DNA from 2 places in the Lachnospira sp. genome. Region 2 is predicted to be linked to the other one. Evidence: predicted binding sites of a transcription regulator. Region 2 holds the regulator's gene; the other holds the start of a gene.
The links. Region 2 encodes HrcA, which represses chaperone genes, less so after heat shock. Its sites were predicted from a motif close to TGTTAGCACTCNNNNNNNNNGAGTGCTAACA; they were not measured.

Region 1: a site for HrcA is predicted at 2,655-2,685, ahead of QVA17_RS01270 (Hsp20/alpha crystallin family protein). Genes of this name have one in related genera too.

The regions. Positions count from the first base shown of each region.
Region 1 is NZ_JAEEVD010000002.1:11,992-18,090, forward strand. It holds gene QVA17_RS01255 (zinc dependent phospholipase C family protein) at 1-104, shown strand, start outside; gene QVA17_RS01260 (bifunctional diguanylate cyclase/phosphodiesterase) at 97-1,710, shown strand; gene QVA17_RS01265 (MIP/aquaporin family protein) at 1,804-2,499, shown strand; gene QVA17_RS01270 (Hsp20/alpha crystallin family protein) at 2,763-3,206, shown strand; gene acpP (acyl carrier protein) at 3,678-3,914, shown strand; gene QVA17_RS01280 (acetyl-CoA carboxylase biotin carboxyl carrier protein) at 4,113-4,580, shown strand; gene accC (acetyl-CoA carboxylase biotin carboxylase subunit) at 4,562-5,944, shown strand; gene QVA17_RS01290 (acetyl-CoA carboxylase carboxyltransferase subunit beta) at 5,966-6,099, shown strand, end outside.
Region 2 is NZ_JAEEVD010000007.1:7,041-13,139, reverse strand. It holds gene QVA17_RS03410 (EAL domain-containing protein) at 1-422, shown strand, start outside; gene QVA17_RS03405 (hypothetical protein) at 528-1,382, opposite strand; gene QVA17_RS03400 (class D sortase) at 1,430-2,110, opposite strand; gene QVA17_RS03395 (hypothetical protein) at 2,113-2,796, opposite strand; gene hrcA (heat-inducible transcriptional repressor HrcA) at 3,067-4,152, shown strand; gene grpE (nucleotide exchange factor GrpE) at 4,171-4,800, shown strand; gene dnaK (molecular chaperone DnaK) at 4,876-6,099, shown strand, end outside.

The DNA.
Region 1 (6,099 bases), on a different contig from region 2:
GGGAGTACGAATTTTTCAAAGAAATAGGGAACTTCTCTTATCATTCTGGTGAAAGGCTAGATGATGCATTTTACGAAGACGATGAGGTAGAAAATTATGGATAATTACAATAATAGATGTGCTATTATGGAAAACTTAATTCAATCATCTCTTGATGCAGTTCTTGTTTTTGATGAAAAAGGACGTCTTGATTTGACTAATGACAACGGCAAAGACCTATTAGAATTGCTTGATATTGATCCGGATAATTGCCATTTGACTAACATAAGTAGCAATAGGCACCTATCAGGCCTTGAGGATTTAAGCGAATCTTTTGTAAAGGCCATAAATTTAAAGGTAAATGATGAGGAAAGAAAATATAATTGCAATTACGGTAGGGTTTTTAAAGAGAAATCTTATGTGGGCTGCTTTTTGATTTTCAATGATTTCACCTGCCAAGAATTACTTTTTAGAAAGCAAAAATATATTGCTGAACACGATGAAATCACAGACTTCTACAATAAATCTGCCTTCTATAGATATACGGAGGAATTAATTGAGAATCATCCGGATATTAAATTTGATATTATTTATTCTGATATAAAGGACTTTAAATTAATTAATGAAAATTACGGACAAGATGTGGGTAATGAAGTTTTACTCTCAATTGCTGAGATTTTAAAGAACTTCCCACAAACTAATACGGTAATTGGCAGGCTAGAGGCAGATCACTTTGCACTTTGTATGCCAGATGACAGACTAGATGTGGACTTAATTAAGAAGCATTCCTGGATTCAGATAAAGAAGGATGATTATGACCTTGTGGTTCACAACGTCTTTGGAATTTATCAGATTAGTGATAAGGAAGAAATAGATGTGCCAACTATGTGCGAGCGAGCTAGAATGGCCCTTGAGCACGATGGACTTGAAAAGAAGGTTTGCTTTTATAACGAGGTTATGAAGGAAAACCTAATAAAGGAGCAGCACATTTTAAAGCACTTCGCCATGTATATTAGGGAGCGCAAGTTCCTAGTTTATATGCAGCCTCAATACGATTGCAAAACTGGCAATTTAGTGGGGGCTGAGGCTTTGGTTCGTTTAAAGAGGAAAAGCGGTATTTCGATTCCTTATGATTTTGTGCCAATCTTAGAAAAGAATGGTTATATAACTGAGATGGACTATTACGTTTGGGAAGAGGCTTGTAGATTTTTAAGAAAATGTATCGACAACAAGTCAGAAGTAGTGCCAATTGCAGTTAACGTTTCTTGCAAGGACTTTGATAAGATAAATGTTAACAATGCATTTTGCATACTAACAAAGAAATATAATATTCCTCATGACCTAATTAGACTTGAGATTACGGAAAGTGCCATTGCTTCAGACGAGAAGTTAATTAGAGTTGTAAAGGATCTAAGGCGAAACGGCTTCTTAGTGGAGATTGATGACTTTGGAAGCGGTTATTCATCCCTTAATATGCTGCAGAAAATCTCCATTGATGTGGTAAAGCTTGATATGAATTTTGTTAAGGAAGATTCAAATAAAGAAAGCGGACTAATAATTTTAGAGGGTATAATTAAGCTTTTAAAATCCCTTAGAATGACTGTTATTGCAGAGGGGGTTGAGACCAAGGAACAGCTAAATCTCTTGACTCGCTTAGGCTGTGATGTAATTCAGGGATATTATTATTCAAGGCCTATTCCAATGGATGAATTTTACGATAGTTTAAAATAAATGTTTATTTCTAAAAATATAAATGCTATACTTAACCTAGTGTTATCTAAAACTAAATAATTATTTCTAAAAAGATTATACGGAGGGATAAGTATGAAAAAATTTATTGCCGAATTAATCGGTACATGTGTACTTGTGACACTAGGTTGTGGAACTGCTATGCTTGTTGGCTGTAACGCTGTAATGGGTGGAGGTTACATTTTAACAGCTCTTGCCTTCGGCCTTTCAATTGTAGCTATGGCTTACTCAATTGGTAACATTTCAGGTTGCCATGTAAACCCAGCAGTTTCTTTTGCTTTCTTAATTAAGGGAGATTTATCTATTAAGGATTTCTGCTCATACGTTTGTGCTCAAATTTTAGGTGCACTTGCAGGTGCAGGTATTCTTGCATTTATATTTAACACAGGTAAGCTTGTGGACATGACTGGGGGTTATGGAAGCAATGGCGTATCGGGTGTTGGCGACAACTATGCAACTGCTATGATCGTTGAAATTGTTCTTACATACATTTTCGTAATGGCAATTCTTGGCGTTACATCAAAGAAGGCTAAGCATGGTAATGTAGCTGGTCTTGTAATCGGTTTAACACTTACATTAGTTCATATCCTAGGCATCGGCCTTACAGGTACATCTGTAAACCCAGCTAGAAGCTTAGGCCCAGCTATTGTAGCAGCAATCGATGGTAACTCAGATCCTATTAAGTGCGTTTGGGTATTTATTGTGGCTCCACTTATTGGTGCAGCTCTTGCAGCCCTTTGTACAAAGCTCTTAGAGGGTAAGAACGAGTAATATAAAAGATAAATATAAAATATAAGAATAGTAATAGATAATACTAAACTAACAAAACAGAATTAACTATGCATTACAAATTCAGTAATAGCCTGCCTTTCGAGTAATTTCGAGGGCAGGCTTAATTTTTTCTTAATAAAGTTTATAAAATGTTTTGTTAGCACTCTATTGACGTGAGTGCTAACAGGTGTTATAACATAATTGTCAAGAGGATAAGAACAGAAGTTAAAAAATAGCTCTTGAAGATTAAGGAGGAATTGAGTATGTTAAATTCATTATTAGTTAGAAATGGTATGTTTGATGATTTATTTGATGATTTCATGGATAAGACACCAGCTTTATTCTCTGGCTATGTAAGCCCTTGTCTTGGACATCTTAACACAGATGTAAAAGAGACAGAGACAAGCTATGATCTTGCAATCGATTTACCAGGATATGATAAAAACGACGTCAAGATTTCTCTAAACGATGGATACTTAAGCATTGAGGCATCTAGAGAATCAGATGATGAAAAGAAAGATAAGGATGGCAACTTCATAAGAAGAGAAAGATATTCTGGACAGGTTTGCAGAAGCTACTATGTCGGAAATGAAATTAAGGATGATGATATTAAGGCATCCTTCAAGGATGGAGTCTTAAATGTAATTGTACCTAAGAAGCTTGAAACTAAGAAGGTTGAAGAGAAGAAGTACATTGCAATTGACTAATCAAATATAGATCAAAAATAAACATACAAGTTAATGTTACAAGGGTAATATTACAAAAAAAACTTACAATAGAAAATTTCTTGGCTAGCTGCCTTTAGGGGCAGCTAGTTTTATGATGAGAATCAACTACTAAATAATAAACCTGATTTAAACTCTTTTGAAGGACTAGTTAAAAAGTTTAAACGGGTTTATTTTTTTTGCTCTTTTCTAATATTTTTAATTCATAAGGAAATTGTATAAAAAAATAAATAGATTGTATACAACTATTTGACTATCAAAATAAGTGCTGGAGCGAGATTGGAAACCCACGCTGAGAAGTGGTTTAAAAAACTAGGTTTTAAAGGATTTATACGTATACTGTTTTGATATTCAAACTAGCTTGACAAAAAAATTTAATTGTTTTATAGTCATAACGTTTTCAGTTAAACAATTTGTAAACAAAAAAATCAAACAGTAAAGGGAGTAATTATTATGACAACATTTGAAAACGTAAAAGAAATTATTGTAGACACATTAAGCCTTGATGCAGACGAGATTAAGTTAGAAAGCGATTTAATCAATGACTTAGGTATTGATTCATTAGACGTTATGGAATTAGTAATGGCTATCGATGAGAAGTGCAACGTAACAATTCCAGACGAAGAAATTCCTAACTTAACAACTGTTGAAGCTATCGTAAATTATATCGATGCTAATAAGGCAGCCTAAGGCAATGTCGTAACCGCTTAAGCGGTTACGATGTAGCGTCAGCCCGATTTTGCTCAAGCAAAACTCTAATGGCTGATGTTCTTTAAGAAGGGGCTTGTTATTTAACAAGCCCCGTTAATTTTTAAGGAAAGGGACTAAATAATGCTATTTAGTGTTGATAAGGGTATGAGTTTAGAAATACAAGATATAGAGAGACTTATGGACAAGTTCGAAAAGAGTTCCTTAAGTGAAATGTCAGTAAATGACAATAAAGTTAGTTTTGTTTTTAAGAAGAATATTGGTGCAAGTGCAGTTGATTATATAAATAAAGACTTAGTAGCAGTTAAGCCACAGGAAGTTGCAGTAAACACAGAATCAAATGTAGTTGCAGCAAATGAGTCTGTAGAAGCTCCTAAGGAAGCCGTAAAAGAGGAGACTAAGTTAGAAGGTAGCTATGTTACAGCTCCAGTTTCAGGAATCTTTTATAGTGCTAGTAAGCCAGGTGAACCAAACTTCGTTAAGGAAGGGGACACAGTTAAGAAGGGCGATGTACTAGGACTTATTGAAGCTATGAAGGTTATGAATGAACTTCTAGCTCCAAGAGATGGTGTAGTTGAGAAAATTAATGTTTCTGATGAAACATTTGTAGAGTATGGACAGGAGTTAATATGTTTAAGAGATTGTTAATTGCCAATCGTGGCGAGATAGGAATGAGAATACTTCGTTGCTGTCAGGAAATGGGTATTGAAACAGTAGTTGCTTATTCGAGCGAAGATGCAAACACATTACCAGTTACTTTTTCACCTGTTAGCGTCTGTATTGGACCTGCATCCCCAACAAAGTCTTACCTTAATCAGGATGCATTAATTCAAGCAGCTATTAGTTATAAATGTGATGCTATTCATCCAGGATATGGATTTTTATCAGAGAATCCTGACTTTGCAAAAAAATGTGAAGATGCAGGAATTAAATTTATTGGACCTAGTAGTGAGATGATTAGAAATATGGGTGAGAAATCTACAGCTAGAAGTCTTATGAAATCTAAGGGCGTTCCTGTAGTTCCAGGTTCAGATGGTCTAGTAAATAGCCTTGAAGAGGCTAAGGAAATTGCCTTAAAGATTGGTTTCCCAATTCTTATTAAAGCCTCTGCTGGTGGCGGTGGTCGAGGAATGAGAAGAGCTTATGATATGTCAGAACTTGCTAATGCTTTTGAAAGCGCAAAAGCTGAGGCTTTATCTGCTTTCGGTGATGATTCAATGTATATTGAGAAACTCATTTTAAATCCTCATCACGTAGAATTCCAGATCATTGGCGATGAACATGGACATATTGTTTCTCTTGGAGAACGTGATTGTTCAATGCAGAGAAGAAATCAGAAGTTAATCGAGGAAGCACCGGCTTCAATCCTTAATGAAAAGCAAAGAGCAGCAATGCAAAAGGCAGCCATTAAGGCAGCTATGGCAGTTAACTACTCCTCAGTTGGTACTGTGGAATTTGTAGTTGATCACGATAAGAACTTCTATTTCATTGAAATGAACACAAGAATTCAGGTGGAACATCCAGTAACTGAGATGGTTACAGGAGTTGACCTTGTAAAAGAACAAATTAGAGTGGCAGCAGGTCTTCCACTTTCCTTTAAGCAAAGCGACATTAAGACTCATGGTTATGCTATTGAATGTCGTATTAATGCTGAAAATCCTGAAAAGGATTTCGCTCCAAATCCAGGTAAAATTGATTTTCTTCATTTACCAGGTGGTGCAGGAGTTAGAGTTGAAAGTGCTATGTACTCAGGCGCAATGGTAAGTCCTTGGTATGATTCAATGATTGCTAAGGTTATTGTAAATGCACCTTCAAGACTTGAGGCTATTAGAAAAATGAGAGTAGCTCTTGAAGAGCTTACATGTGAGGGTATAGATACAAACATCGACTTCTTATATTTGCTTATGTATAACCCAGAATACATCATGGGCCGAATTGATACTTCCTTCCTTGAAAAGAATTGCGAAGGAATTATTAAGTGGGGCAAGGAAAGCAGAAAAGAAGCTCAGTAATGAAGAAAGGAAGCTTTTAACATGAATATGTTTAGCAATAAAAGACAGGTTTTATTAGCTTATAGAAAGCTTCGTACAAAGAATAAAATGCTATCTATGACTGGAAGACGACTTCGTTTCGTATCCGATGCAGGTACATTTTCAGAAATGTATGG
Region 2 (6,099 bases):
CACCAAAATATATTGAGTTTGAGATTTTAGAATCTAGCTTTTTGGAAAATAGTGACTTGATTTTAAAGACTACAAATGAATTAAGAGATTTTGGTTTCCAGGTCAGCGTAGATGATTTTGGCTCTGGTTATTCTTCTTTAAATCAGATTGCTACAATTCCAGCAGATACAATTAAGCTTGATAAGAAGTTTGCTAGCAAGTCCCTAAAGACAGAGAAGGGCAAGGTAGTTGTAAAGTCTCTTATTAGAATGCTTAAGGATATCGACTATAAGATTGTATTTGAGGGTATTGAAACTGAGGTGCAATATGAACTTGCAAGAGATTATGAATGTGATTTAATTCAAGGATATATTATAGACAAACCTATTCCAGTTAGTAAGTTTGAGGAACGCTATAATAAACAACATAGACAAAGAGATTAGATATAATTTTCCTTTTTAATATATTCCTTTCTTATAAGAGAAGGACTATGCGATTGCATAGTCCTTCTTTTATTTGTATTTGCATGTTAATTTGTAGGCTTTGTTTTACATAGACTTCATAAGGCTTTTCTTTTTATAGTAGATCACACAGATTATAAGTAGAGCCCCTATAAAAAGTATTAAAGAAACAACAAGGTAAATGTTAAGACTAGCCCTTAAATATCTAGCAAGCATTTTACTAAAATACACAGGCCTTACATTTAATTGCTGATATTTTTTTGAAATTAAAAGACCTAGTGGCAGGATGCTTGTCATAATAGTTGCAGCTAGTAGTGAGTAAGAAACAAATCTTAAACTCCTATGTAACCATTTATTAGATCTTAGAATTACAAGTAGGCAGGCAATGGATAAAAGTGCTAGGGCAGGTAGCCCATAAACAATTAACTGCCTAAATATGGCCTTAAGAGAGTTGTAATAATAAAGAAAAGACACTGAAAGGTTTTTTGAATAAATCAGACATATATGATCTATTAAATTATTAATGCCTTCCCTATCAATATTCTCCTCAGGAATGTTATTAGACTGAATATAAGCTTCTATATTACTTGTTAGAGTATCTCTTACATAGTCTGTGTTAATGTTATAGCTATCACCATTTAAAACTGCAAGGAGGTAATTCTTTCCCTGATTGTAGGTATTTTTAATAGTGAATACATTTTCTAAAACAGATTCATCTAAATTAGAAGGGTAGAGATAATCAAGGGCTTCTGTGTAACAGTACTTATTAACCGATTCATAATAAGTAGACTTATTCATGGCATCAATTACCAAGGCCTTATTAAAAAGGCCAAAGTAGGTGCCAATTAAATAGCCCATAACCGTAAGAAGAATAGACAGTATAAAAGAAGCTATTCCTGGAACTATATATTCTTTTATTTTCTTTTTCCTAGTTGCCTCCATAAAATCTCCCCTTTAGTGCTTAACTTAAGCCTCTTTCAAATCCCCAATTAATAAATAATATCTGCGCCAGAAATCTTGTTGGCATAGATAAATAATCTGTTGACCTTATGACCAATTAGATTAAAAGGATAACAGGTGTAAAGGATTAGCTGCTCTTCATCTTTGGATAAATCAAAAGCCGAACCATCTGTCATATGATGGACCTCCACGGCGCTAACCTGATATTCATAAAGGCCATAGTTTGTACTTATGCTAATTATGTCCCCCTCAGTAATATACTGTAATGGCAGACAGTAGGTGGTGTTGTGCCCACAAGCAAGGATAGGCTTTCCAAAACCCGGCATGCTACTACCTAGGTATTGTCCAATGCCTTTGCGTAAAATGTTGGCATCATCACCAAGATAGAGTGGAGCAGAAAGGCCTATGCGCTCACAGCTTATATAACCATATTGTGTTGAGTTTGCAGGCACTGTAACATCCGCTAGTGGAATTTCTTCTATATTATCGGCTTCAAGTACAGCCTCTGCTTCACTTGCAACATTTTCATCATAAATAACAGAACTAATCTCTGTAGCATTATTATTGGGGCTTGTGACAACGCTTCCTATAGTAAAGATAGTTCTTAGAACTGGAAAGCTAATTAAAATGATTAAGCCCACACCAAGTAAACTAAAAAATAATGGCATAGTTACATATGCCATTATTATCTTAAATGATTTTGATTTCATATTTATTGCCTTTCAGTTGGGTCTTTTTTAAAGGTAAAGTAAGAACAAACAGCAAGGACAATAACTAAAACAAATATGACTGAATATGTAATAGTAAGATCTATACCGGTTTGTTTAATAACTCCTGACTGACTTGTGCTTCCTGAAGAAGAGGAGCTAGAGCCTGTAGTTGTGTAGTTGTTAGTAGTGTTACCTGAGTTGTCGCTTGAGTTGTTGTAATTATTTGTGGTGTAATAATTATTAACATTAGTAGTTGCTAGTGTGCCATCTGAATAATCAGCAACTGCAACTGTGTTTCCACTGCTATCTGTAATAACGATAATATCGCTTGTGGAATCTACTGAAACGCTAAGGCCTAAAACACTACAAGCAGCAGTTAAATCATCAAGTAATGCAGATTTTTGTGCGCTTGTTAGTTCTGAAACCTTTGTGGCACTGCCAGCTACCGAAACCGCGTTATTGATATAATTAATTACGGTAGTTGCATCACTTGAACTTACATCCACATCATCTCTTAGAAAATAATTTGTTACCTGAGTTGTATAACCTGCAGAAATGCTATTATTTGCAAGGGCACTAATAATGGCCTGTTCATCTGCTGTTAAGCTTGCTGCCTTTACGCTTATTATTAAACTTAAGCTAAATATGGCAGTGGCCAAAATAGCTCCTAATTTCTTTAGAAACATAGTATATCCTCCTTAAGATATTTGGTTGTTAATTCACGAATTATTTAACTTAATAATATCATATTATTAGAAAATGTCAATAATTTAAGTATCATTAAAGCCCCACAGTGAGCAATTTTCTTAATATTTAGTTTATAAATTGTTTATGGAAAAAAACGGTAGAAATGTTGACATTAAGTTTCTAGAGTGATATTTTAATTATGACGATATTAGCACTCCAATTAAATGAGTGCTAACAAGTAGAATAGACTAGTAGAAAGGGGTGTGGCCATGGATTTAGATGAACGTAAGGTAAAGATACTTAAGGCTATTATTAAGAATTATCTTGAGACTGGTGAGCCAGTTGGTTCAAGAACAATTTCTAAGCTTGAAGGTGTTAATTTAAGTTCAGCAACAATTCGTAATGAAATGGCTGACCTTGAAGAATTAGGCTATATAGTTCAGCCTCATACATCAGCTGGTAGAATTCCTTCAGATAAGGGATACAGATTCTATGTTGATGACATGATGAAGCAGAGAGAATCAAGCGTTTCAAAGAGAGAAGCAAAAGTTTCTATTAAAGAAGCAGAGCTTGATAGCATGAAGGAGAGCCTAGACGAACAGGTTGATAAAGTGGAAGAACTTTTACAGAATGTTGCTAAGGTATTAGCAAATCAAACTAATTACGCAACAATGGTTTCAACACCAAAGTTTAAGGGTAATAAGTTAAAGTTCATTCAGCTATCAAGTCTTGAGTCTAACAAGATTTTAGCAGTCTTAGTAATGGAAGGTAACCTAATTAGAAATAAGGTTATTAAGATAAGCGAAGATATCTCACAAGAGAATCTATTAAAGCTTAACATTTTACTAAATACTAGCTTAACAGGCTTAACCTTAGAAGAGATGAATCTTAGTATTATCTCTAAGATGGAATCTCAAGCAGGTGAACATTATAACCTGATTAAAGAAGTGCTTGCAGCAATCGTAGAGACAATTAGTAAAGCAGATAGTCTTAAGATTTACACTTCTGGTGCGACTAACATTTTCAAATATCCAGAGTTAAGCGATTCAGAGAAGGCAAGCGAGCTAATATATGCCCTTGAAGAGAAGAATGATTTATCAAGTTTAGTACTTGATTCGGTAGAGGTTGTCGGAGATGAGAATCATGAAGATACAGGAATTCAGGTATATATTGGTGATGAAACCCCAGTACAATCTATGAAGGATTGCAGCGTTGTTACAGCAACCTACGAACTTTCAGATGGTTTAAAGGGTACCATAGGAATTATTGGTCCAAAGCGAATGGATTATGAGAAGGTGGTTGAGAATCTTCAGAACATAAGAAGTCAGCTGGACAATGTATTTAAAAAGACGTGATGAAAGGTTGGTTAATAAATGTCTAAGAAGGAAACAAAGTCTAAGACAGAAGAGATTAAGAAGGAAGAGAAGGTTAGCACTAAAGAAGCTAAGGTAGAAGAGGCTAAGACAGAAGAAGTTAAGACAGAAGAAGCCAATACTTCAGAAGCTAAAGCTGAGGAAACTAAGGCGGAAGAAGCTGATACTTCAGAGGCTAAGGAAGAGAAAAAGGATCCTAAGGATTTAAAGATTGCAGAACTATCAGATAGAGTACAGCGTCAGATGGCAGAATTTGATAACTTTAGAAAACGTACTGAGAAAGAGAAGTCAGCAATGTTTGAAATGGGAGCTTCAGATATTATTAAGAAGATTCTTCCAGTTATAGATAATTTTGAAAGAGGTTTTAAGTCAGTTTCTGATGAGGAACTTGAAACACCATTCGCTAAGGGAATGGACATGGTTTACAAGCAGTTTTTAAAGCTACTTGAAGATGCAGATGTTAAGCCAATTGAAGCTGTTGGTAATGAATTCAATCCTGATTTACACAACGCAGTAATGCATGTAGATGATGAATCAGTAGGTGAGAACATTATCGTAGAGGAGTTTGAAAAGGGCTATACATATAGAGATTCAGTAATTAGACACAGCATGGTTAAGGTGGCTAACTAAGAGTCTTAAGATATAAGTTTATAAGTAATATTTGAATATGAAATTTTTAGGCTAAGGCCGGAAAGGAATTATATCATGGGTAAAATTATTGGTATTGATTTAGGAACAACTAATTCATGTGTTGCAGTTATGGAAGGTGGTAAGCCAGTTGTTATCACAAACCAGGAAGGTGTTAGAACAACTCCATCTATCGTTGCATTCACAAAGACAGGTGAAAGATTAGTAGGTGATCCTGCTAAGCGTCAGGCAGTAACTAATGCTGACAAGACAATTTCATCTATTAAGAGACATATGGGTACAGACTATAAGGCTACAATTGATGATAAGAAGTATACACCACAGGAAATTTCAGCAATGATCTTACAGAAGTTAAAGGCAGATGCTGAAAACTACTTAGGTGAGAAGGTTACAGAAGCTGTTATTACAGTTCCTGCTTACTTCAACGATGCTCAGCGTCAGGCTACAAAGGATGCTGGTAAGATTGCTGGTCTTGATGTTAAGAGAATCATCAACGAACCAACAGCTGCTGCATTAGCTTACGGTCTTGATAACGAGAACGAGCAGAAGATCATGGTTTACGATTTAGGTGGTGGTACATTTGATGTATCTATTATCGAAATCGGTGATGGTGTTATTGAAGTACTTGCTACAGCTGGTAACAACAGACTTGGTGGTGATGATTTCGATAATGCAATTACACAGTATATGTTAAATGAATTTAAGGCTAAGGAAGGCGTTGATTTATCTTCTGATACAATGGCTCTTCAGAGATTAAAGGTTGCTGCTGAGCAGGCTAAGAAGGAATTATCTTCAGCTACAACAACTAACATCAACCTTCCATATATTACAGCTACAGCTGAAGGCCCTAAGCATTTCGATATGACTCTTACAAGAGCTAAGTTTGATGAATTAACACATGACTTAGTTGAGAAGACAGCAGAGCCAGTTAGAAACGCATTATCAGATGCTGGTTTAACAGCTTCTGATTTATCAAAGGTATTATTAGTTGGTGGTTCTACAAGAATCCCAGCTGTTCAGGATAAGGTAAAGCAGTTAACAGGACATGAACCAAACAAGTCACTTAACCCAGATGAGTGTGTAGCTATTGGTGCTTCTATTCAGGGTGGTAAGCTTGCTGGTGATGCAGGTGCTGGTGAAATCCTTCTTCTTGATGTAACTCCACTTTCACTTTCTATCGAAACAATGGGTGGTATTGCTACAAGACTTATCGAGAGAAATACAACTATTCCTACAAAGAAGAGCCAGGTATTCTCTACAGCTGCTGATAATCAGACAGCC